DNA from 3 places in the Fundicoccus sp. Sow4_D5 genome. Region 2 is predicted to be linked to each of the others. Evidence: riboswitches for the same ligand, from Rfam matches in the RefSeq annotation. Region 2 holds a riboswitch; each other region holds the start of a gene.
The links. A riboswitch is a leader RNA that binds a small molecule or an ion and turns the genes downstream of it on or off. The one in region 2 is predicted to bind cobalamin.
Positions count from the first base shown of each region.

Region 1: linked by a shared signal. The riboswitch ahead of ACTQ45_RS09980 (glutaredoxin family protein) and the one ahead of ACTQ45_RS11255 (methionine ABC transporter ATP-binding protein) in region 2 are both predicted to bind cobalamin.
Region 3: linked by a shared signal. The riboswitch ahead of ACTQ45_RS04785 (DUF4430 domain-containing protein) and the one ahead of ACTQ45_RS11255 (methionine ABC transporter ATP-binding protein) in region 2 are both predicted to bind cobalamin.

Region 1 covers NZ_JBQKLF010000008.1:107,790-114,884, reverse strand. The annotation lists gene ACTQ45_RS10000 (HAD family hydrolase) at 1-627, shown strand, start outside; gene ACTQ45_RS09995 (glycoside hydrolase family 1 protein) at 658-2,082, shown strand; gene ACTQ45_RS09990 (6-phospho-beta-glucosidase) at 2,137-3,567, shown strand; gene ACTQ45_RS09985 (putative quinol monooxygenase) at 3,699-4,040, shown strand; adenosylcobalamin (AdoCbl) riboswitch at 4,423-4,565, shown strand; gene ACTQ45_RS09980 (glutaredoxin family protein) at 4,724-4,948, shown strand; gene ACTQ45_RS09975 (ribonucleotide-diphosphate reductase subunit beta) at 4,960-6,168, shown strand; gene ACTQ45_RS09970 (sugar-transfer associated ATP-grasp domain-containing protein) at 6,186-6,905, shown strand; gene ACTQ45_RS09965 (hypothetical protein) at 7,084-7,095, shown strand, end outside.
Region 2 covers NZ_JBQKLF010000010.1:107,491-114,585, forward strand. The annotation lists gene citG (triphosphoribosyl-dephospho-CoA synthase CitG) at 1-413, shown strand, start outside; gene ACTQ45_RS11230 (M20 metallopeptidase family protein) at 496-1,686, opposite strand; gene ACTQ45_RS11235 (MetQ/NlpA family ABC transporter substrate-binding protein) at 1,789-2,685, opposite strand; gene ACTQ45_RS11240 (methionine ABC transporter permease) at 2,742-3,443, opposite strand; gene ACTQ45_RS11245 (NIL domain-containing protein) at 3,445-3,960, opposite strand; one part of gene ACTQ45_RS11250 (IS3 family transposase) at 4,056-4,704, shown strand; one part of gene ACTQ45_RS11250 (IS3 family transposase) at 4,704-5,626, shown strand; partial or broken gene ACTQ45_RS11255 (methionine ABC transporter ATP-binding protein) at 5,642-6,160, opposite strand; cobalamin riboswitch at 6,289-6,483, opposite strand; gene ACTQ45_RS11260 (hypothetical protein) at 6,643-6,930, opposite strand; gene ACTQ45_RS11265 (phosphoribulokinase) at 7,066-7,095, opposite strand, start outside.
Region 3 covers NZ_JBQKLF010000002.1:86,592-93,686, forward strand. The annotation lists gene ACTQ45_RS04760 (ABC transporter ATP-binding protein) at 1-1,034, shown strand, start outside; gene ACTQ45_RS04765 (ABC transporter ATP-binding protein) at 1,053-2,924, shown strand; gene ACTQ45_RS04770 (ABC transporter substrate-binding protein) at 3,218-4,144, shown strand; gene ACTQ45_RS04775 (ABC transporter ATP-binding protein) at 4,137-4,853, shown strand; gene ACTQ45_RS04780 (ABC transporter permease) at 4,850-5,587, shown strand; adenosylcobalamin (AdoCbl) riboswitch at 5,668-5,819, shown strand; gene ACTQ45_RS04785 (DUF4430 domain-containing protein) at 5,979-6,425, shown strand; gene ACTQ45_RS04790 (ECF transporter S component) at 6,401-6,964, shown strand.

The DNA of each region.
Region 1 (7,095 bases), on a different contig from region 2:
GAGGCAAATAATGAAGCGTTAATGCATTTAGCAATTCCAGTCGAGGATGTCAAAAAGATTGTCGACTGGCTTCATGAAAGAGGCTTGGAATATTATGTAGAAGCCAATTCAGGACTGTATGCTTCGACTAATTTTAAAAAACGTGGCAAAGAAACCATGCGTGCTTATGTTGAAGGTAAAGGTGTGGAAACGGATGAAACATTCTCAGTGGATGACGCCTTCCCCTATATGATTTACGGTACAGAGCCTGTACGTGAGGATGTCAATAAAATATCGTTTATCTTAAATACTTATCAAGACTACTTAGATGCGACGGAATACTTTGCTGATTTTCAAGTGAATTCTTGGGGTGGTAAAGGTGAGCATGCCTTGTTCGGTGATGTGGCGCGTGGCGGGATAAATAAACGGACAGCTTTAGAATTTTTAGAAAGCCATCATAAGTTAAATCCTAAACATACAATGGCGGTAGGGGATGCCAAAGTGGACATTCCAATGTTGGAGTATGCTGAAGTTGGAGTTGCGGTAGCTAGTGGTGGCGAAGAAATAAAAGCCATGGCTGACTACGTGACGGATGCAGTTTCAGATGATGGTTTATATAATGCGTTTAAACACTTTGGTTTAATTTAGTTACTTAGAATTGAAGGGAGCAAATATATTATGACAACACCAAAATTTCCAGAAAATTTCTTATGGGGAGGGGCTACAGCCGCAAACCAATTAGAAGGCGCTTATAACGAGGGTGGGCGTGGACTGAGTGTGCAAGATGTGATGCCAAAAGGCTTAATGACAGCACCCACTCTAGAACCAACAGAAGAGAACTTAAAATTAAAAGGAATTGATTTCTACCATCGTTACAAAGAAGATATAGCTTTAATGGCACAAATGGGCTTCAAAGTCTTCCGCCTATCGATTTCTTGGTCAAGAATTTATCCAAACGGTGACGACGCCCAACCAAACGAAGAAGGACTACAATTCTATGATGATTTGTTTGATGAACTGCATAAGCATGGCATGGAGCCATTAGTGACCTTGTCGCATTATGAACCACCTCTGAATTTAGCTCGTAACTATCGTGGTTGGATTGACCGTAAAGTGATTGGCTTCTTTGAAACATATGCTCGGACAGTCTTTGAACGTTATCAAGATAAAGTAAAATATTGGTTAACATTTAATGAAGTTAATTCAATCATAAGCGCACCAGCTAACGGAGCTATTTTTCCAGAGGAAATGGAAGTTACTTTAGCTGATAAATGGCAAGCGGCTCATAACCAATTAGTTGCCTCTGCAGCAGCTACTAAAATTGCTAAAGAGATTAATCCTGAGATGCAAGTCGGTTGTATGGTCATTTCGATGCCAACTTACCCAATGACGCCAAAGCCTAAAGACCAACTAGCGGTTAGAGACTTTATGAATGAGAACTATGCCTTTACAGATATCCATGTTCGTGGCGAATACCCAGGTTATTTAAAACGTCATTTGCGCGAACAAGGCATTGAAATTAAATTTGGTGAAAATGATGCCGCAATCTTAAAAGAACATACGGTCGACTTCATTTCATTCTCTTATTACGTCTCATTAGTTCAAGCTCATGATCCTGAAACTTATCAGAGTGGTGAAGGCAATATTTTCCGAGGGTTAGAAAATCCATACTTAGACTCTTCAGAGTGGGGCTGGCAAATTGACCCAATTGGCCTACGCCTTGTTTTAAATGATTTCTGGGATCGATATCAATTGCCACTCTTCATTGTTGAGAATGGCTTAGGTGCCAAAGATGTACTGATTGAAGATGGCGCAGGTAGCTTTACCGTTGAAGACGATTACCGAATTGCTTACTTGAAAGCTCACTTACAACAAGTTGGCGAAGCAATTGAAGATGGCGTAGAATTGCTTGGTTATACTTCTTGGGGACCGATTGACTTTGTATCCATGTCAACCGCTCAAATGTCTAAACGTTACGGCTTTATCTATGTTGACCGCAATGATGATGGAGAAGGTAGCTTGAAGCGTTATAAGAAAAAATCTTTCAACTGGTATAAAGAAGTGATCGGCACGAATGGGGCAAGTTTATACGACGCTGAGTAAATGACTAATTAACCAATCAAGACAAACTCTCACTTATAATAGGAGGAATAATTAATGGGCTTTCCAAAAGATTTTCTATGGGGTGGCGCTACAGCTGCTAACCAGTACGAAGGTGGCTACAATGAAGGTGGACGCGGCTTGGCGAACGTCGATGTCATGCCACACGGCGAGGACCGTTTCCCAATTGGCTTAGGTAAAAAACTTCACTTAGCCTTTGATGAGGCACATCACTATCCAGCAAAAGTTGGTGTGGATTTCTACCACCGCTATAAGGAAGATATCGCTCTTTATGCTGAAATGGGCTTTAAAGTGTTCAGAATGAGTATTGCTTGGAGCCGAATTTTCCCTATGGGAGATGAAGCTGAGCCAAACGAAGAAGGACTAAAGTTTTACGAGAATGTTTTCAAAGAACTGAAGAAGCATAACATCGAGCCTTTAGTGACTATTACTCACTTTGATATGCCAATTCATTTAATTAAAGAATATGGTGGGTGGAAAAACCGTCAAGTTGTGGATTTTTATGCGAACTTAGTACGCGCTTTATTCACACGTTACAAAGGTCTAGTCCGTTACTGGATTACCTTTAATGAGATTAACATTATTCTTCATTTACCATTTATGGGTGCGGGTCTAACGTTCGAACCTGGCGAGAATGAAAAGCAAGCGAAATACTCAGCGATTCACCATGAACTGGTCGCAAGTGCACTCGCAACGAAGATTGCTCGCGAGATTGATCCAAACATTAGGGTAGGCAGTATGTTGGCGGCAGGGACATTCTATCCAGCTTCACCCAATCCTAAAGATGTTTTCCAAGCCCAGCAGGATAACCGCAATAACTATTTCTTCGTGGACGTGCAAGCACGAGGTGCCTACCCAGCTTATGCCCTTAAATCTTTTGAGCGCGAAGGTATTGTAATTCCGTTTGAAGAGGGCGACAAGGAACTATTGAAAGAAAACACGGTCGATTACATTACCTTCTCATATTACACGTCGAATATGTCAGTCCATCCGGATAATGTTGATGCACATGAAAAAGCCTCGGGTAATATTATTGTAGGTCAGAAGAATCAGTATTTGAAAGTCAGTGAGTGGGGTTGGCCAATTGATCCCTTGGGCTTGCGTACGACGATGAACGAAATCTATGACCGCTACCAAAAACCACTTTTCGTTGTTGAAAATGGTTTAGGTGCCATTGATAAACCGGACGAGAATGGCTATGTTGCAGATGATTACCGTATTAATTATCTACGCGATCACATCAGTGCTATGAGGGATGCTGTGACATTGGATGGTGTTGACTTAATGGGCTACACGAGTTGGGCACCGATTGATCTAGTGTCTGCTTCGACAGGCGAAATGTCGAAACGTTATGGCTTCGTTTATGTGGACCGCGATGATGCAGGTAATGGTAGCTTGAACCGTACGAAGAAAAAATCATTTGAATGGTACAAGCAAGTGATTGCCTCAAACGGCGAAACTATTTAATCAAATGCTAGAATGCGACTCACAATCTTACGGCAACGCGGGATAGTGAGTCGTATTTGTTCTAAAAAATTTTTTCAAAGAAGTTCTATCTCAGAACGGAGAATAATTATTCTACAGAAAGGAGTTTGAGTATGATAAGCATCAATATTTATTACACTGGAAAAGCAGATAAGGCCCAGCAATTTGCCCGTGAGATGAAAGAAAAAGGACTAGTTGATCGGATTCGTCAACAAACAGGCAACTTACGCTATGAGTACTTCACGCCACTTGGCCAACCAGAAACAATTCTTTTAATCGATGCATGGGCTAAGCAATCATCACTCGATGCGCATCACCAGTCCCCGATGATGGATGAAATCATTGCCTTGCGAGAGAAATATGACTTGACGATGACCGTCGAACGATTCGTTAGTGACACTAATGGAATTCCCGAATATGATGCGACCTTCATTCGCGAGTCGCAAGCGGACTAAACTGCAATTTCAAGAGAAGATTCCAGACAGGCATATCATGATTTATCTAGATGATAGAAATTATCTGTTGGAGTATGACAGTGAGATAAAGAGTGCGATTATAAGCGAAAGTTTAAGTAAGTAATATTTGGTCAGGTAAATTTCCATGTCCTTATCACTTATTTGTTGAAGCACACGATGCGAGTTTGTAAAGCATGATAAAATCAGTACAAAGGTAGGGCGTTCGTGATTAATACAGATCTTAAAATGATGATGCGGATAAAGTAACTGACAGAAATAAATTTAAAAATTAGAAAAACCCGAGATTACGATGATGTAATCTCGGGTTTTTCTCTTGCTTACTTGTCTAGATAATCAATTATTTCAGTGTTGGTCAAATAGACTTGCAGTAAATCTAGATTAAGGTGAAGCTGGTGTAAATCCAGCACAGTCCCTATGCTACTGTGAGCCATTATTTAATGGCAAGTCAGATCTCCATCTATGAACAATAATTGTTACATCTCAGGGTTTTGTAACATTTGTTTATATCTGTTTGCTTATTTTGGACATTTTGTGTCCTTTTTAAAGTTTGAAGATTATGACAAAGGCCTGGGAGCTTTCTGTACATAGTCTTTTTTTATTGGCTAAAATTGTGCAGGAACTTCTGGAGGAATATCCTGTAATAAATTTTAGAGGAGGCCAGCATGAAGAAAGTCGAGCTATACACCAAAGATGGTTGTGGTCAGTGCCAGCTACTTAAGCAGTGGTTAGGTATGAAAAAAGTTACTTATAGTGAAGTGAATGTCAGTCATAATGAACCAGCCCTTGAATTACTTCAATCACGTGGTATGACATCTTTACCACGCATAAGGATTGATGATGAATTCATTAAATATAGTGAGTTTATTGATATATTAGATTACTTATAAAGGAGCAGACAATGATCAAAACAGTCATAAAACGTACGGGTGATATCGTAGAGTTTGATAGAGAAAAAATTAAAATCGCGATCACTAAAGCTAATAATGAAACTAAAGAAATGACAGAAGAAAATATCGAAAGTGTGACACAGAATATTATTAACGGGATTGATCAAGAATCGCTCGATGTAGAAACGATCCAAGACTTAGTCGAAGAAAAGCTCATGTTGAACCTGTTTACTAAGACCGCCAAGGCTTATATACTTTATCGCCATGAGCGAATTGAAGAACGGAAGCCAGATATTTTTAAAGGCCGAAAGAATCTGAAACCCTTTGAGTATCCAGAATTAGCGTTATACAAAGAAGCGATTCAACACTCCTACTGGCTGCATACGGAATACAACTATACGAGTGATATTCATGATTATAAAATTAATGTCCAGCCACATGAGCGGACCGCGATAAAGAATTCTATGCTAGCCATTGCCCAAATTGAAGTAGATGTTAAAGAATTCTGGGGGGATTTGTATAAGCGTCTCCCTAAACCAGAACTTGCGAATGTTGGCTTTACCTTTGCAGAATCCGAAGTCCATCATAGTGACGCTTATGCCCATCTATTAGAACTATTAGGTCTTAATAGTGAATTCGAACGAATTGAAGAAATACCTGCACTTGACCATCGCGTTAACTATTTGAAGAAACATAATGATTATGCCAGAAATGGTAGCAACCGGGATTACACGATCGCAATTTTATTATTTTCGGCTTTCATTGAACATATTTCTTTATTCAGCCAATTTCTAATAATTATGGCATTCAATAAACACAAAAATCTGTTTAGTGGAATATCCAATGTGATTGAAGCGACTTCTAAGGAAGAACAGCTTCATGGGGAGTTTGGGATTGATCTCATTAACACGATTCGCAATGAGCAACCCCAGTGGTTTGATGAAGAGATGGCTCGAGATATTTATGAGTTATGTCGCGACGCATATATTTCAGAACACGAGGTTTTGAATTGGATCTTTGAAGATGGGGAATTGGATTTTATTCCGCGCTATACAGTAGAAGAATTTATTAAAAATCGACTGAATAATTCACTTGAATTCATTGGGCTCGAACGAATTTTCGAAGTGGATGAGGTGGAAGTTGCAAAAACAGATTGGTTTGATGATGAAGTGGTCGCAACTAAACATGTGGATTTCTTTGAGAAGAGATCGGTCAACTAATTTCTCGAAACGAAGAGTTGCAAGATTCAGAGGGCTTGTTGACTTATTTGACCACGCATCCCAACGTGAAACTGGTCATCAAGCCAATTGACGGTGCTGAAGGCCGGGGTGTTTCAGTTGTTTATTGGGCCGATGGACAAATTCATAGAAATAGCCAAACTATGACTCCTCCGATGTTTTTAGACTATCTCGATAATTTGGATGATTACTTTATCTCAGAATTTATTCAACAAGGAGAATTTGCTCAAGCATTATTTCCTGAGACGTTAAATACGATTCGAATGCTTACGATGATTGATCCGTTTACTCAGAAGGCATTTATTGCTGCTTCGGTCTTCCGAGTTGGAACCAGTCTATCGATGCCGACGGACAATTTCCGGAGAAGAGGCTTAAGTCTCTCTATTGCCTTTGACACGGGACAATTAGGTAAAGCCGCCGTGATTCCTCATCAAGGAGTTATTAACTGGTATGAAAAACATCCCGATACAGGGATGCAATTGACTGGACAGTCAGTGCCACATTGGCCAGAAATAAAAACTAAGATGCTGTCTGTTGCCAATCATGTTTACGAAATGAAGCAAATTAAATATGTAGGCTGGGATGTAGTCGTAACGAATTCTGGCATTTGCTTATTAGAAGGAAATAGTGAACCAGGAGTTAGTTTACATCAAGTGCATCAGCCAATCCTTGCGAATCCGAAAGCTAAGGCTTTTTACCACTATCATAAAGTGCTTTAAGACTCCATTACTAGGAAAGATGTTAGAAAAACGACAATTTCAAGCAATTTGGACAGAATACTTCTATTAGTATAATTAGAAGTAGATAAAAAAAGCATACTCCTTCGCTTTTTAATGGATGTGAGGTGTTGGTTGTGAAAAAAATAAAAACAAGAACAAAGATTCTGTAGTAATTCAGATGACGCTTGAG
Region 2 (7,095 bases):
AAGGACTCACCGGTATACGCGGGGAAGCTTCCGCTGGTTATCCAGCGCTACGTGAAGTTTTAATGCCCTTTTTGCGCGAGCAAAAAACAACTGATGAAGCGGTTGAGACGCAGTTTTTACGTGGGATGCTTTTACTGATGAGTGAAGTAGAAGATGGTAATATCCTTCACCGAGGCGGTTACGATGCTTGGCTGCAAGTAAAAGGCGAGACAAAAGAGCTTCATCAGGCCAACTTTGACACGGAAACTTTACATGCTGAGTTAGTCAATTACGATCAAGTGATGAGGGACCGTCATTTAAGTCCTGGTGGAACGGCTGATTTACTTTCACTTGGCTTTTACTTGGCCTACTTGGAAGGTTTTATCACGAATTTTGGGGATTCTACTTCTTGCTTGAAGCATGTCTCATTGTGAAAGAGTGATTTTCTGCTTCACCTAAGATTGAACTAAAAGAGGCCAGGACAATTTGTCCGGCCTCTTTCTCATATTTCATATCTTAAGAATTCAAGTAATCCAGTGCATAAGCTACATGGAAGTTGACCATGATCGGTAAGGCACGCTCATCGAGGTCAAATTGATTGTGATGCAAGCCGTAAGAGGTTTCCTGGGAACTGTTCACCCCTACGCGACCATATAGTCCTGGAGCTAGGGTCAATAAATCAGCGAAATCATCGGCTACCATGCTTGGCAATTTAGAGGTAATCACGTGTTGACTACCGCCAAGAAATTCTGCTGCAACTCTTGCACCGCGTTTTGCTTGGACTTCGTTGTTAATGACGGGCAAGGCTGCCGAATAATTCTCGAACGTCACCGTCGCACCGTGAATTTGGGCAGTCAAACAGGCAACTGCTTCTACTTTCGCAATCATGCGGTTTCGTGTGTCGTGAGTCATCGCTCGGATTGTGCCTTGAATATAGGCACGATCAGCCACAACATTGTAGCGTGTCCCCGCTTCAAAACGGCCGATACCAATTACAACAGGATCTAAAGGATCCACTTGGCGGGAAACAATATGTTGGATTTCAGTGACAATATTTGCTCCCACTACTAAAGCATCGACACCGCGGTGGGGTTGAGCCGCATGAGCATTTACCCCTGCAACTTCAATCGTAAAAATATCACAGGAAGCATTTTGCGGGCCCGCGATGGCTTCAATTTTCCCCAGAGGAACATTGGGATCGACGTGAAGTCCGACTACTTCGTCGACTCCATCGATTAAGCCACTGTCAACGAATTGGCGTGCCCCGGCACCAATTTCTTCTGCTTGTTGAAAGGCTAGTAGCACCGTACCTCCAAAGGTATGACGGTTATCCTTTAAATACTTGGCGGCGCCTAATAGTGCTGCCGTGTGAGCATCGTGGCCACAAGCATGATTAAGGCCGGCTTTCTTTGAAGAATAGTCTGTTTCTTTTAAATCCGGCACTTCGAGCGCATCGATATCTGCCCGTAAGAGTAGACTGCGTTGGCGTTGCGTTTCATTAGCATCAACTTGAGTGCCAATGATTTTGGCTAAAGTCCCTGTCTCACCTATTGTTTCAAACGAAATATCCAGTTTGTTAAGAATCGATTGAATCGTGGCAGCTGTTTCATATTCTTTAAGACTCGGTTCAGGATTTTGATGGAAATGGCGTCGCCACTCGCTTAGTTGGGGAGTCAAAGCTAAAATGTCAGGTAAAAGGTGCTTCATTCGATACCCTTCTTTCTCTTATCACGTCGTCCATTCAATAAGAAAAGCAAAGTCGGTCAACACATAAGTTGACCGACCGCTTTGCTTTTGAGTTACAGTTAATTATTCAGCATCTTCTTCTGATTCTGCATCCTCAGCGTTAGCATCAGACTCTTCTGCGTCATCACCAAAAACAGGTGCGCCTTCCCAGATTGGCTTGTCTCCACCGTTTGATAAGTCATAAATAGCTTGAGCGACTTCCTCTGTTTGGTAAAGTTCTACAATCCGGATCAAGGTTTCGTTGTCTTTTGTTTCTTCAGTTGCAGCAATGACATTTTTGTACAATTCATTTAATTGGTCTGGATAATCTGCATCAACGAAAATAGCTTCTTTCAATGAAAGACCAGCATCAGTTGCGAAGTTGGTGTTGATGATAGCAGTAGCCACATCTGGTAAGACAACTGCTAATTGAGCCGCATCTAATTCTTCAAATTGTAAGTTTAATGGGTTATCAGTAATGTCTTCAGTAGTCGCTAGAGCGCCCACTGCATCATCCACTTCAATCACACCGGCGATTTCTAACGCTAGAATCGCACGACCGCCATTAGTTGGGTCATTGGGAATCGCGACTACATCGCCATCTTGCAACTCGTCCAATGAGCTGATTTTTTCAGAGTAAGTACCCATCGGCGATACAAAGGTGAACCCTAAAGGTGCCAATGTACCATCATTAGAAGCATTCCAGTCTTCTAAAAAGGCTACGTGTTGGAACGCGTTCAAGTCTAATGAGCCATTTTGTAAGGCAACGTTGGGTTGGTTATAGTCGGTGAACAGTTCTAATTCAACCGTGATATCTTCTTTAGCGGCTGCATCGACCACAATTTGCCAAATTTCTTCAGCTGGTCCAGATACGATTCCGACGGTTACGGTTTCTTGTGCTAAAGCGCTCGTTGCACCGAAGCCTGCTAATAATCCTGCTGCTAATGTCGTTACGCCTAATTTTTTAATCCAGTTTTTCATTATAATTTCCCCTTTTTAGTTGTTTTAGTGTTATTAATCAATAGCATTGCTGATGGTCAGTGTTCAACTTTACGAATCAACCAGTTAAAAATCAGTTGACTAACGAAAACAATAATTAAAATTAAAACCGTGGAAACAAGTATGACGTCCATTCGACTACGTTGGTATCCTCTGGCAATTGCCATCGTTCCCAAGCCGCCCCCGCCAACTGCACCAGCCATGGCCGTTAAACCAATTACGTTGATTACCGTTGAGGCGCTCACCCGTAAAAGTGCTGGCAAACCTTCGCGTAAATAAACGCGGTAAATGATATCAAATGGGCTTGAACCCATCGCTTGAGCTGCTTCGACCACACCGGGATCCACTTCCAAGAGGGCAATCTCCACTTGGCGGGCGAAGAAAGGAATCGTTCCGATGACAATCGGGACCGTAGCAGCTGTTGCTCCAATGGTCGTGCCGACTATGAGCCGAGTCACGTTAACTAATAAGGCTAAGAGAATGATGAATGGAATCGAACGAAAGACGTTGATTAAAGCATCCAATATTTTAAAAACCGCCTGATTGGGTAAAATACCATTAGGTCCCGTAACTGTAATAATCACCCCTAAGATCAAGCCGAGTGTACCCCCAGCCACAATAGTCAAACCGAGCATATACAATGTTTCCCAGGTCGCTTCGATAAAACCATCACGTAGCGGCCAAGCGTGTGGCAGCCATTCTTCCATGAAACTATTAAAACTTAAAATGAGTTGTGTCATGTTATCCCTCCTTTGTCACGTATTCTTCAAGCAGTTCGCTGACTGAATCGACCGTTACGCTATTTTCACGTAAGTAAGCGACACTCCGCTTGATATTATTGCTGTCACCGGAGAAAGCTACTAGTAAATTTCCAACCGGTGTATTTTGTAAAATTTCAACATGACCATAAATAATGTTGACCGTCACATCGAAGTCTTTCACCAAGGTAGCGATTAAGGGTTGGGTTGTGCTAACCCCAACATAACTCAAGCGAGCGAGAATCCCATCGCGATTTAATTGCTGCGTTTCTGGATGTTGTAAAACGGTAGCCAATTCTTGGTCAAAATGGGTTGCAGTATCAATAAACTCTTTTGTTAGTTGTTCTTTTGGCTGGGTGAAAATATCAATAATGGTACCTTGCTCCAGAATACGACCATCTTCCATGACCGCCACTTTATGGCATAAGTCTTTTACTACTGACATTTCATGCGTAATAATGACAATCGTTAGACCTAGTTTTTCGTTTAATTCTCTCAATAAATCGAGAATCGAACTGATTGTTTTTGCTATGCTCTCTATAAAGTAGACAGAGAAATAAAAAAACTCTACTACTTTTATAGGGGGCTATTTCTATGTCAGGAAGAACAACTAAACATACATTGGAGGAGCGTGTTAGTGCAGTTCGACGTGTTACTGAAGAATATCATAGTTACAGTCAAGTCGCACGAGACTACTTAGTCGATCCCTTAACGATAGAAGCTTGGGTTAGAAAATATCAACTGGATGGCTTAGAAGGGTTGAAAGTATCTAAATCACATAAGAATTATTCGAACGAACTTAAATATGCTGCTGTTCAAGCTTATTTATTCGGTCACCTTAGTTCACAGGCATGCTGTGAAAAATATGGCATCTCTGATGGTTCAGTGTTAAGAACGTGGATTAAACAGTATACTAATGGTGAGGATTTAAAATCTATTAGTAAAGGGAGATCGACGATGACTAAAGCGCGTAAAACAACACACCAGGAACGATTGGAAATTGCACAACACTGTCTGGCAGAAGATAAAAATTATCAGAAGATGGCTGATTTGTACAACGTTTCTTATTCGCAAGTTTATCAATGGGTTCGCAAATATCAAGCGCATGGCCCCGATGCATTAATTGATCGACGTGGCCGTACGTTAGAGTCGAAATCCAAGCTGAGTGAACAAGAGATTCTTCAACTGAGAATCAAAGAGTTGGAGCGTCGTAATACCTATTTAGAAGCAGAGAATGGTCTAATAAAAAAGTTGAAAGAAATCGAAAGGAGGCGGTAACCGCCACAGCAGTAAGAAACGATTCTAAGTTTAAAGCGATTCAGATGCATCACGAAGAAACAGGCTGTACCATTACCCTATTATGCAATTTATTAGAGGTGTCACGTTCCGGCTACTATAAGTGGCTAAATCGTGAAGAAACCGTACTAGATCAAGAAAATGCCTGGCTAATGGCTGAAATCGAATGGGTCTTCCAATTATATGAGGGGATTTTTGGCTATCGTCGTGTACAGATACATATTAATCGTTATCACTCAAGAAATTATAGTTTGAAAAGGATTCGCCGCTTAATGCAATTAATGGGCTTGAAGTCCCATATTCGCCGCGCAAAGGGGTATAGTGCTCAAGCGAGTTATCGTAATATAGAACCCAACCGACTGAATCGTGAATTTAGCGCAGATAGACCCAATGAAAAATGGGTCACAGATATTACTCATCTCTTCTTTGGTATGAGTCAGAAAGCGTATCTAAGTGTAATAAAGGACCTTTATGATGGCTCAATTATTGCCTATCAAGTGAGCTTAAAAAATGATACCGTTTTAGTGATGGATACCTTAAATCAAGCAATTCAGGTTGCACCTGAAACAGGCATTTTAATTCATAGCGATCGCGGTAGTCAATATACTTCTGGTGAATATCGTCAATTTACGACACAACAAGGATATATTAGGAGTATGTCGCGTACAGGTGAAGTGTTAGATAATGCGCCTATTGAAAGCTTCTTTAGCCATTTTAAATGTGAATGTTACCATTTAAAAAAGTTTCTGACTTATGAAAAATTAGTAGAAGCTATCGATAGTTACATCAGGTTTTATAACGAAACACGATTCCAATCTAAATTAAACAACCTGACACCATTGGAGTTTCGGAATCAGGTTGCAGCTTAAATTTTATTTTATTACAGGGTCCAAGGCGCTTGTTGCTTCATCACACAACAGGACATCTGGATCATTGGCGAGGGCACGCGCTATCGCAACCCGTTGCTTTTGACCTCCTGATAATTGGCTAGGGAAATTATCGGTTTTTTCTTTCAAACCAACTAAGCTGAGCAATTCAGCTACTTTCGCAGCCACTTCTTTCTTATTCAATCCGCTGCCTTTTAATGGGAAAGCGACATTTTCAAAAATCGTGCGTGATTCCATTAAGTTAAAATGTTGAAAAATCATCCCAATTTTCTTACGAGCTTCCCTTAAATCTTTAGGTGCTAACTCCATTAAATTCTGTCCATTGACATTGACTGTTCCTTTAGTTGGTCTTTGTAACAAGTTAATCGTCCGCACTAACGTACTTTTCCCCGCACCACTATAACCAACAATTCCAAAGATCTCGCCTTGTTCGACTGCCATCGAAACATCTTTCACCGCTGTGACGACACGATCATCGTCATGAAAAATCACATCTATATCACGTAATTCAATCACATATGTACCTCCTCTAAATACTGCATTTACTTACAAATAAAAACCGCTCATCTATGGATGAACGGCAAAAAAACGATAGAGAGTCTGTATTAGAATTCCATCGTTTCTTCTTTTCCATCCCCGAAAAATAGAAACTAAATTATTTGGCAGGTCTCCTGGCTCATGCTTCGTCCTACTACAGCCCTTCCCGTATTCCTAACCTACAGCTAGGTGATACAGTGGTTTACTGATTCGTCCACACTAACAGTTGCGGGGGCAGCTCCAGCTTTCAACTGGATTCCCTTTTAAGGCATTGCGATGCCGCCAAATAATTAGGCACTATATATTGTATTGTAACACTATATTTTAAACCCATTAACACTACATGTAGTATTGCAACATATTCATTAAGCTAATCATAGGTTATTTAGATTTCTATAAAGTAAGGTTAATAGCACAATTAGACAGATTGTCTTACATAGAAAGAGAGCTGGAATAAACTTTCAGCCTCGCTTTTTTTCACGTTGGGTGATTTTATATGGTTCACCTTTGCTATCATAGGTAATCCATTCGCCCACCGGGTCTCCTTTTTCAAAGTAGCCTGAACGCTTAATGGTGCCATCAATGCGGTACCATTCCCAATAGCCTTCTGGTTGGTCGTCAACTATTTTGCCTTTTGACCAGATGGTCTCGCCACTTGCATGGTACTTGATTGTGTAGCCATCCACTACTTCTATTTTCTTTTGCTTGATGCTTTTTGGATTGATTTTCTCACTTTTATTGCTCATCATGCTTATCCTCCCAACTTTATTTGACTGCAAAAATTCATTCTGATTCTATTCCTTTAACTCAAAGTATAGTGTCAGACACCGTAACGTTTTATCGCGCGTTGGAATTGCCTTTTCACAACCATATGACCTTGACCACTAGACCTCAAATTTTTCTAACACAAAATT
Region 3 (7,095 bases), on a different contig from region 2:
CTGGTAGCTTGAATGTGATTACCTTAGTTTTAGGTGGCTATTTAGTCATTCAAGGCTCGATTTCGATGGGTGAATTGGTCGCCTTCAATAGTTATTTGTGGATGTTAAACAATCCGATGCGGATGAGTGGCTGGCTGTTAAATGACGTTCAGCGTTTCCAAGCTGCGTGTATCAAAATCCGTGAGTTGTTAACAACTCAATCACGAATACCAGTCATGAATCATGATAAATTGCCGCCTGTTAAAGGGCAAGTGGAGTTTGATAGCGTGTCCTTTAAGTTTGCCGATGATCCAAACTTTGCCGTCTTGAATAATGTCAGTTTTAAAGCAGAAGTCGGCCAAACGGTCGGTATTATTGGGGAAACGGGTTCAGGTAAATCGACACTCGTTAACTTGATCGGTCGTTTCTATGATGCAACCGAAGGTGAAGTAAAAATTGATGGGCATAATATTAAGGAATACCCAGTGCGTTTTTTACGTAACCATATTTCGATGGTTATGCAAGATGTCTTTTTATTCTCAAATACGATTTCAGATAATATTGCCTTTGGCGATCCTTATACGACTGCTAACAATGTCAAACGCATGGCTGCTGTCGCGGATGCGGATGCTTTTATCTCACGGATGCCAGATGGTTATAGCACAATTGTCGGCGAGCGTGGGGTTGGCTTGTCTGGTGGTCAAAAACAAAGAATCAGTTTAGCGCGAGCCTTGACCAAAGTACCAAGTATTTTAATACTTGATGATACAACCTCAGCGGTCGATATGGAAACGGAAGCGAAAATTCAACAAGGTTTAAATGAAGTCACCGATCTCACGACAACGTTTATTATTGCCCACCGAATTTCGTCAGTCCGTGATGCGGATTTAATTTTAATGTTGGATAAAGGCTCAATTGTTGAGCGTGGGACTCATAGTCAGTTAATTGCCCAAAGAGGGCGCTACTATCGTCTTTACCAGAAACAATTGGGAATGGAAATTGCGGATGATGACCAAGAGGCTGTTTCAGAACTAACTGAAACGCCAAGCTTGTAAGTAAGCGGGGTGACTAAAATGTTTAAATTTAAGCAAAAGAAACGTATCACAGATACAGAAAACTTTGATAAATCAGCAGAAGAAGTAGAAAAAGAAAAAGTCTATAAGCGTCAACGCTTGGAAGACGACGAAGAATTAGAACAAGAATTTAAATTTTCAGATTTAAAACGAGTGGCCAAATATCTAACGCCATATCGTACAGCAGTCTTGAAAGTGTTAGCAACGATTATGTTGGCTAATATCGCCGCCTTGGTGGGACCTTTGTTAACCAGAAGTGCCATTGATGAGGTGATTCCAGCAGGCGACACCTTACGCTTATTCCTATATGGTGGCTTGTTCATCCTGACCCTAATCGTGATTGGCTTGTGCATGCGTTATCGTATTTATGCGATTACCGAAATTGGTCAAGATACATTGAAGGACATGCGTTCTGATTTATTTACGCACCTGCAATCTTTACCTTTTTCCTATTTTGATAGTCGACCGCATGGCAAGATTTTGATTCGTGTCGTCAACTACATCAACACCTTGAGTGATCTCTTGAGTAATGGAGTCATCAACCTGGTGTCCGATTTATTTAGTTTGATTTTCACACTCAGCATTATGCTATTGATTGATGTTCGTTTGACCCTTTACAGTCTCGCTTTGTTACCGATTCTTTTTGGCCTAGTGCTGTGGCTGAAAAATTCACAACGCCGTGCTTATCAGCAATTAAGTAACAAGCAATCGACCTTGAATGCCTTTATTCACGAAAGTATTGCTGGGATCCGAATTACACAATCCTTTGCTCGTGAAGACGTCAATAACGAGATTTTCACATCAATCAGTGAAGAAAATCGGACTCATTGGATGCAGGCTGTTAAAATTCAATTTTTAATGTGGCCAATTGTTGAGAATATTTCCATCTTAACGGTTGCGATGATTTACTTTGTGGGTATTCGCCAAATTGGTGTTGAGGTGTCCACAGGGACCTTGATTGCCTTTGTGGCCTATGTCAATAATTTCTGGAATCCGATTATTAATATCGGGAACTTCTACAATAATTTGATCACGGCCTCTGCTTACTTAGAGCGAATTTTTGAAACGCTAGATGAGCAGCCACAGATTGTGGATGCCCCCGATGCCCAGCCATTGCCGGCCATAAAAGGGCATATCGAATTTAAAGACGTGATTTTCCGTTATGAACCAGGTAAAAATATTCTGGATGGTGTCAGCTTCAAGATGGAACCAGGTAAATCCGTCGCCCTAGTTGGACCAACCGGTTCTGGTAAAACGACGATTATCAGCTTATTGAGCCGTTTTTATGATGCGAACGAGGGAAGCATCCAAATCGATGGGCATGATTTGCGAGATATCACGATGCGTTCCTTGCGTAAGCAAATGGGTGTCATGCTTCAAGATACTTTTATTTTCTCAGGCACCATTATCGACAACATTCGTTACGGTAACCTAGATGCGACTGAAGAAGAAGTCATCGAAGCTGCCAAGACTGTGAGGGCGCATGATTTTATTATGAACCTTAAGGATGGTTATTATACCGCCGTTGAAGAGCGTGGGAGCACCCTGTCAGCAGGGCAACGCCAGCTGATTGCTTTTGCACGAACGATTATTGCCGATCCGCGTATCCTAATTTTGGATGAAGCGACCAGCAGTATCGACACGGAAACGGAAGAATTGTTACAAGAAGGCTTACAAGAATTATTGAAAGGCCGAACATCCTTTATTATTGCCCACCGCCTGTCAACCATTCGCAACAGTGACCAAATTTTCTACATCGAACAAGGTCGCATTGTCGAAAGCGGCAGTCACCAAGAATTATTGCAATTACGTGGCCTCTACTATCAATTGTATCAATCACAATACAACCAACTCCTAGAGCAAAATAGTTAAATCAATCATACTGCGAGCCTCTCTTACTTGAAGCAATCAAGGGTTAGGGGCTCTTTTTGTTACCTTAGAACAGTCGGCAAATGGGGTGAAAGCCAAGATTGTGTATGTTTTATCAGCCGGCTCTCTGGAGAAGCAGTGAACAGACCAAAGAATGCTGTAAGGTGTAAAGGACTATTTTGCCTGTGTTTGGGGTATTTTTCTTTAAAGACTATCTCGAAATTTAATTAAATATATTCCAATGATTAGGCGTATATGTTAAACTAATCACATTAGAAAATTGGAGGAATGATGGGATGTCAAAATTATTAAAGTTACTGGTGTGTGGTACGTGTTTACTCGGGGCTTTCTTGCCCAGCAATTTAGTTGTAGCTGCGCAAGCAGAGGATGAAGCGGCTGTCGATTTGTTAGTCGGTGTCATGCCAGCCACGGATGCGGCGCCGATTTTCTGGGCGGATGAGTACGGTTTGTTTGAAGAAGCCGGGATCAATGTCCAAGTGGAATTATTTACCAATGCGACCCATCAACAAACGTCAGCCCAAGCCCAACAAATTGATGTCTATATGGCGAGTTTGGTCGAATTTTTAATTGCGATCGAAAACAATCCCGAAGCGGGTGCGATTACGACCAGTACGGACGGGGTCTTTCCTGTGGTCGTGTCACCCAAGTATGATGGCGGAAAAGACGTCAGCATTGGCTTGATGGAAATCAGTGTCACGAATTATGTGGCCGATTTATTTTTAAGCGATTATGCGTTGGATAAACAGTTTATTGCAGAAGTTCCGTTAAGAATTCAGATGTTATTGGCCGGGGAATTGGACATGGCGGTTCTGCCAGAGCCGATGGCGTCAAATGCGCAAGCCCAAGGCTTGGAGAAATTGTTAGTGAGTGAATCGGACGATTTTTCTCCGAATGTGATGATTTTCAATCAAGCGACCTTAAGTGAAGAAGCCGACAAAGTGGCTGCCTTCCATCAAGCCTATAATGCGGCTGTTTTAGCGATGGAAGGACAGGAAGAAGCGGTCAAGGCTTTGTTGCTTGAACGCATTGGTTTAGATGAAAGCATCCAAGACTTATTGGTGCTACCAACTTATCATCTAACTCGCTTGCCGAGTGAAGAAACTGTTGAAGCAGCTCGCGTTTGGTTAGAACAGTTGTTGGATCAAGACATTACGGTGCCCTATGATGAGTTAGTTGTTGAGGACTATGTAAGCCATGATTAAAGCTGATTCCCTAAGACTAGTCAGTGGTTCGACCGTGATTTTAGACGACGTCACGGTCGAGATCAAGCGGCATCAGACGACCGTGATTATCGGACCCTCTGGCTGTGGGAAGTCAAGTTTATTGCGTGTACTTGCGGGTTGGCAACCATTGACTTCGGGCAGCCTTGAGCCGAATTTAACAAGCAGTGAGGTAGGGTTGCTCTTTCAAAATTATCAATTATTTCCATGGCATACGGTTGAGAAAAATCTACGATTAGCCTTGCAGGCCTTAAAGTTAACACGCAAAGAACAAAGCGAGCGTGTCAAAGAACTGGCGCAGACTTTGGAGCTTCAGTCACTTCTGCAAAAGTATCCTCACCAAATTAGTGGCGGACAGCAACAAAGAGTGGCCTTAGGGCAATTACTAGCCAAGGAGGCAAGCTATTTATTTTTGGACGAACCGACCTCTGCCTTAGACGCTTTTACGAAAGAAAAAATTCAAGACTTACTGGTCAGTTTGCAAAAGAAACACCATCTAACGATTGTTTGGGTCACGCATAGTATCGAGGAAGCGGCTTTTCTTGGACAGAATGTGTGGGTGATGGAAGAAGCCAGCGTCATAAAAAGTTTGCAGAATCCCTTAGCTGCCAGTGAGAATTACCGGCAACAGGCCCATTATTTTGAGCAACAATTGTTACTACGACAACTTTTGGGAGGCGATCAGCGATGAAACAAATGCAGTCTAAAGTTTATGCTAGTTGTATGGTCCTGCTTGTCTGGTATGGCGCTTACCGTGTGTTGGAGGCATTTATCGTACCGAATCCTTGGCTTGTATTTGAGTATTTGTGGCACGAGTCGCTTGACGGGAGCTTGTGGCTACATATTCAAGCTAGCTTATGGCGGATTTTATGGTCAGTAGCGGGCTCCTTATTCTTGGGTGCCTCATTAGGTTTACTGGCAGGCAGTTTCTCACTTGTTGATCGTTTGTTAACGCCAATCGTCTATTTGTTTTATCCTGTCCCACGGGTGGCCTTCTTGCCAGTCTTTTTACTGTTATTAGGCTTAGGTGAGCTGTCAAAAGTCGCCTTAATGATTGCAGTAGCAGCGTTTTATATTTACATTCCTTTGCGTGATACAGTCAAATATTTGCCAAAAAGTTACTTGCAACAAGCCCGGCAATTTGGCTTTAATGCTTGGCAGACTTTGAGGTATATTATTTTACCATGTGTGGCACCAGAATTATTGACGGCCTTAAAATTAACATTAGGGACAAGCATGGCAACGTTATTTTTCGTAGAAAATTATGTCACCCAGTGGGGTTTGGGCTATTTTATTATGACGAGTTGGTTCAAATCGGATTATATTGCCTTGTATGCGGGCATCGTTTTACTTAGCTTACTAGGCAATATCCTGTTCGCTTTATTGGGCCTCGTTCAAACACTCAGCATCAAGTGGCAAGCTTGAAGTAGCTGTTAAATTTTCCTTACTTCTTTCTGTCAAGACTTGAAATAAACTTGCGTTTGGCCTAAGATAAATTGAGATAGAATTACCGTTCAAAGACAGCTGAAAGATGGAAGTTTGGTTCAATTCCAACACGGTCCCGCCACTGTAATCATGTGACAACATGTAGTCAGATCTTTCTTTCAGTTCGCTAATTTTTGCGATGACTATTCCGAGGCAGAATAGAATCGTGCAGCAGTCTATGTAGGGGTACATAGGCTGTTTTTTTGCATACAAGGTATGGCTGTTTTTTCTAGACCGGATGAAAAACATCTCAGGTAGCTCTGCTTGTGTCGCTGTTTTAGCAAATAATTGGCTTCTATCAAAGCTTAAGTTTACTAAGGAGGAATTATTTATGAAAAAATGGTTATTACTTTTATCAGCATCTTTTGTCTTGGCAGCTTGTGGTCAAGAGGTTGCAGAACCCCAGGTTGACACGTCAGCTGACACATCGACAAGTGTCGTTGAAAGCGAGGTCAGCTCAGAGCTTGCGAGTTCAGAAACAGATGCTGACTTAGTTGAGGTCACAGTGTCCGTAACGGAAGATGGCGAATTAATTACAGACGGTGAACAAGTAGTCGAAGTCGAAGAAGGTGCACTGTTATTAGATGTGATGAAAGAACATTATGCTATCACAGAAGACGGCGGCTTTATCTCAGCCATTAATGGCGTAGAACAAGATGAAGATGCAGGCAAATGGTGGATGTTTGATGTCAACGGTGCAATGGGCGAAACCGGTGCGGCAGAAACTGAATTACAAGCAGGTGACTTAATTGAATGGAAACTAGAGGCCTTCGAATAAAACCAAGAAAATACTTTAGCGTTCAAAGAATTGCTGTCTTAGCTGCCCTAACCGCCATGAGTCATGTTGGGCGCTTGCTCTTCCAATTTATCCCTAATGTTCAGCCAATGACGACGATTCTCTTACTGATTGCGCTAGTGATGGGGACTGTTGACGGGCTGGTTGTCGCTTTATTGTCCTTGTTACTATCCAATATGTTTCTAGGGATGGGTCCTTGGACAATGTCACAATTTATTGCGTTTACAGTCGTTATATTAGTGACGGGTTGTTTGCGACCAGTCTACCGTTCAAGCCGCCTAAAGCCACTACTGAAACGTGGCCTGTTTATTGCTTTTGCTTTTCTGACAGGTTTGCTGTACGGCTTTGTTATTTCGATAATCGATACTAGATTATTCGGCATTGCTAATTTCTGGGTCTATTATTTACAAGGCCTATCCTTTGATCTATTACATGCTGCTGGAAATGCTGCCTTCTTCTTAATCTTGGAACCAATTCTGGTACCCTTAATTAAAAAGCACAGTGGCTTGTCGTTCAATTAAAGACAACAGGACCAATCAGACCAACTCATAATGACTGGCCGAAAGGTCGTGTAGGAAAAATCCATCATCAAAAGCACTCATTGACGCATAGGCTTTCAATGGGTGCTTTTTGTTTTCTCAAAGGTATAACG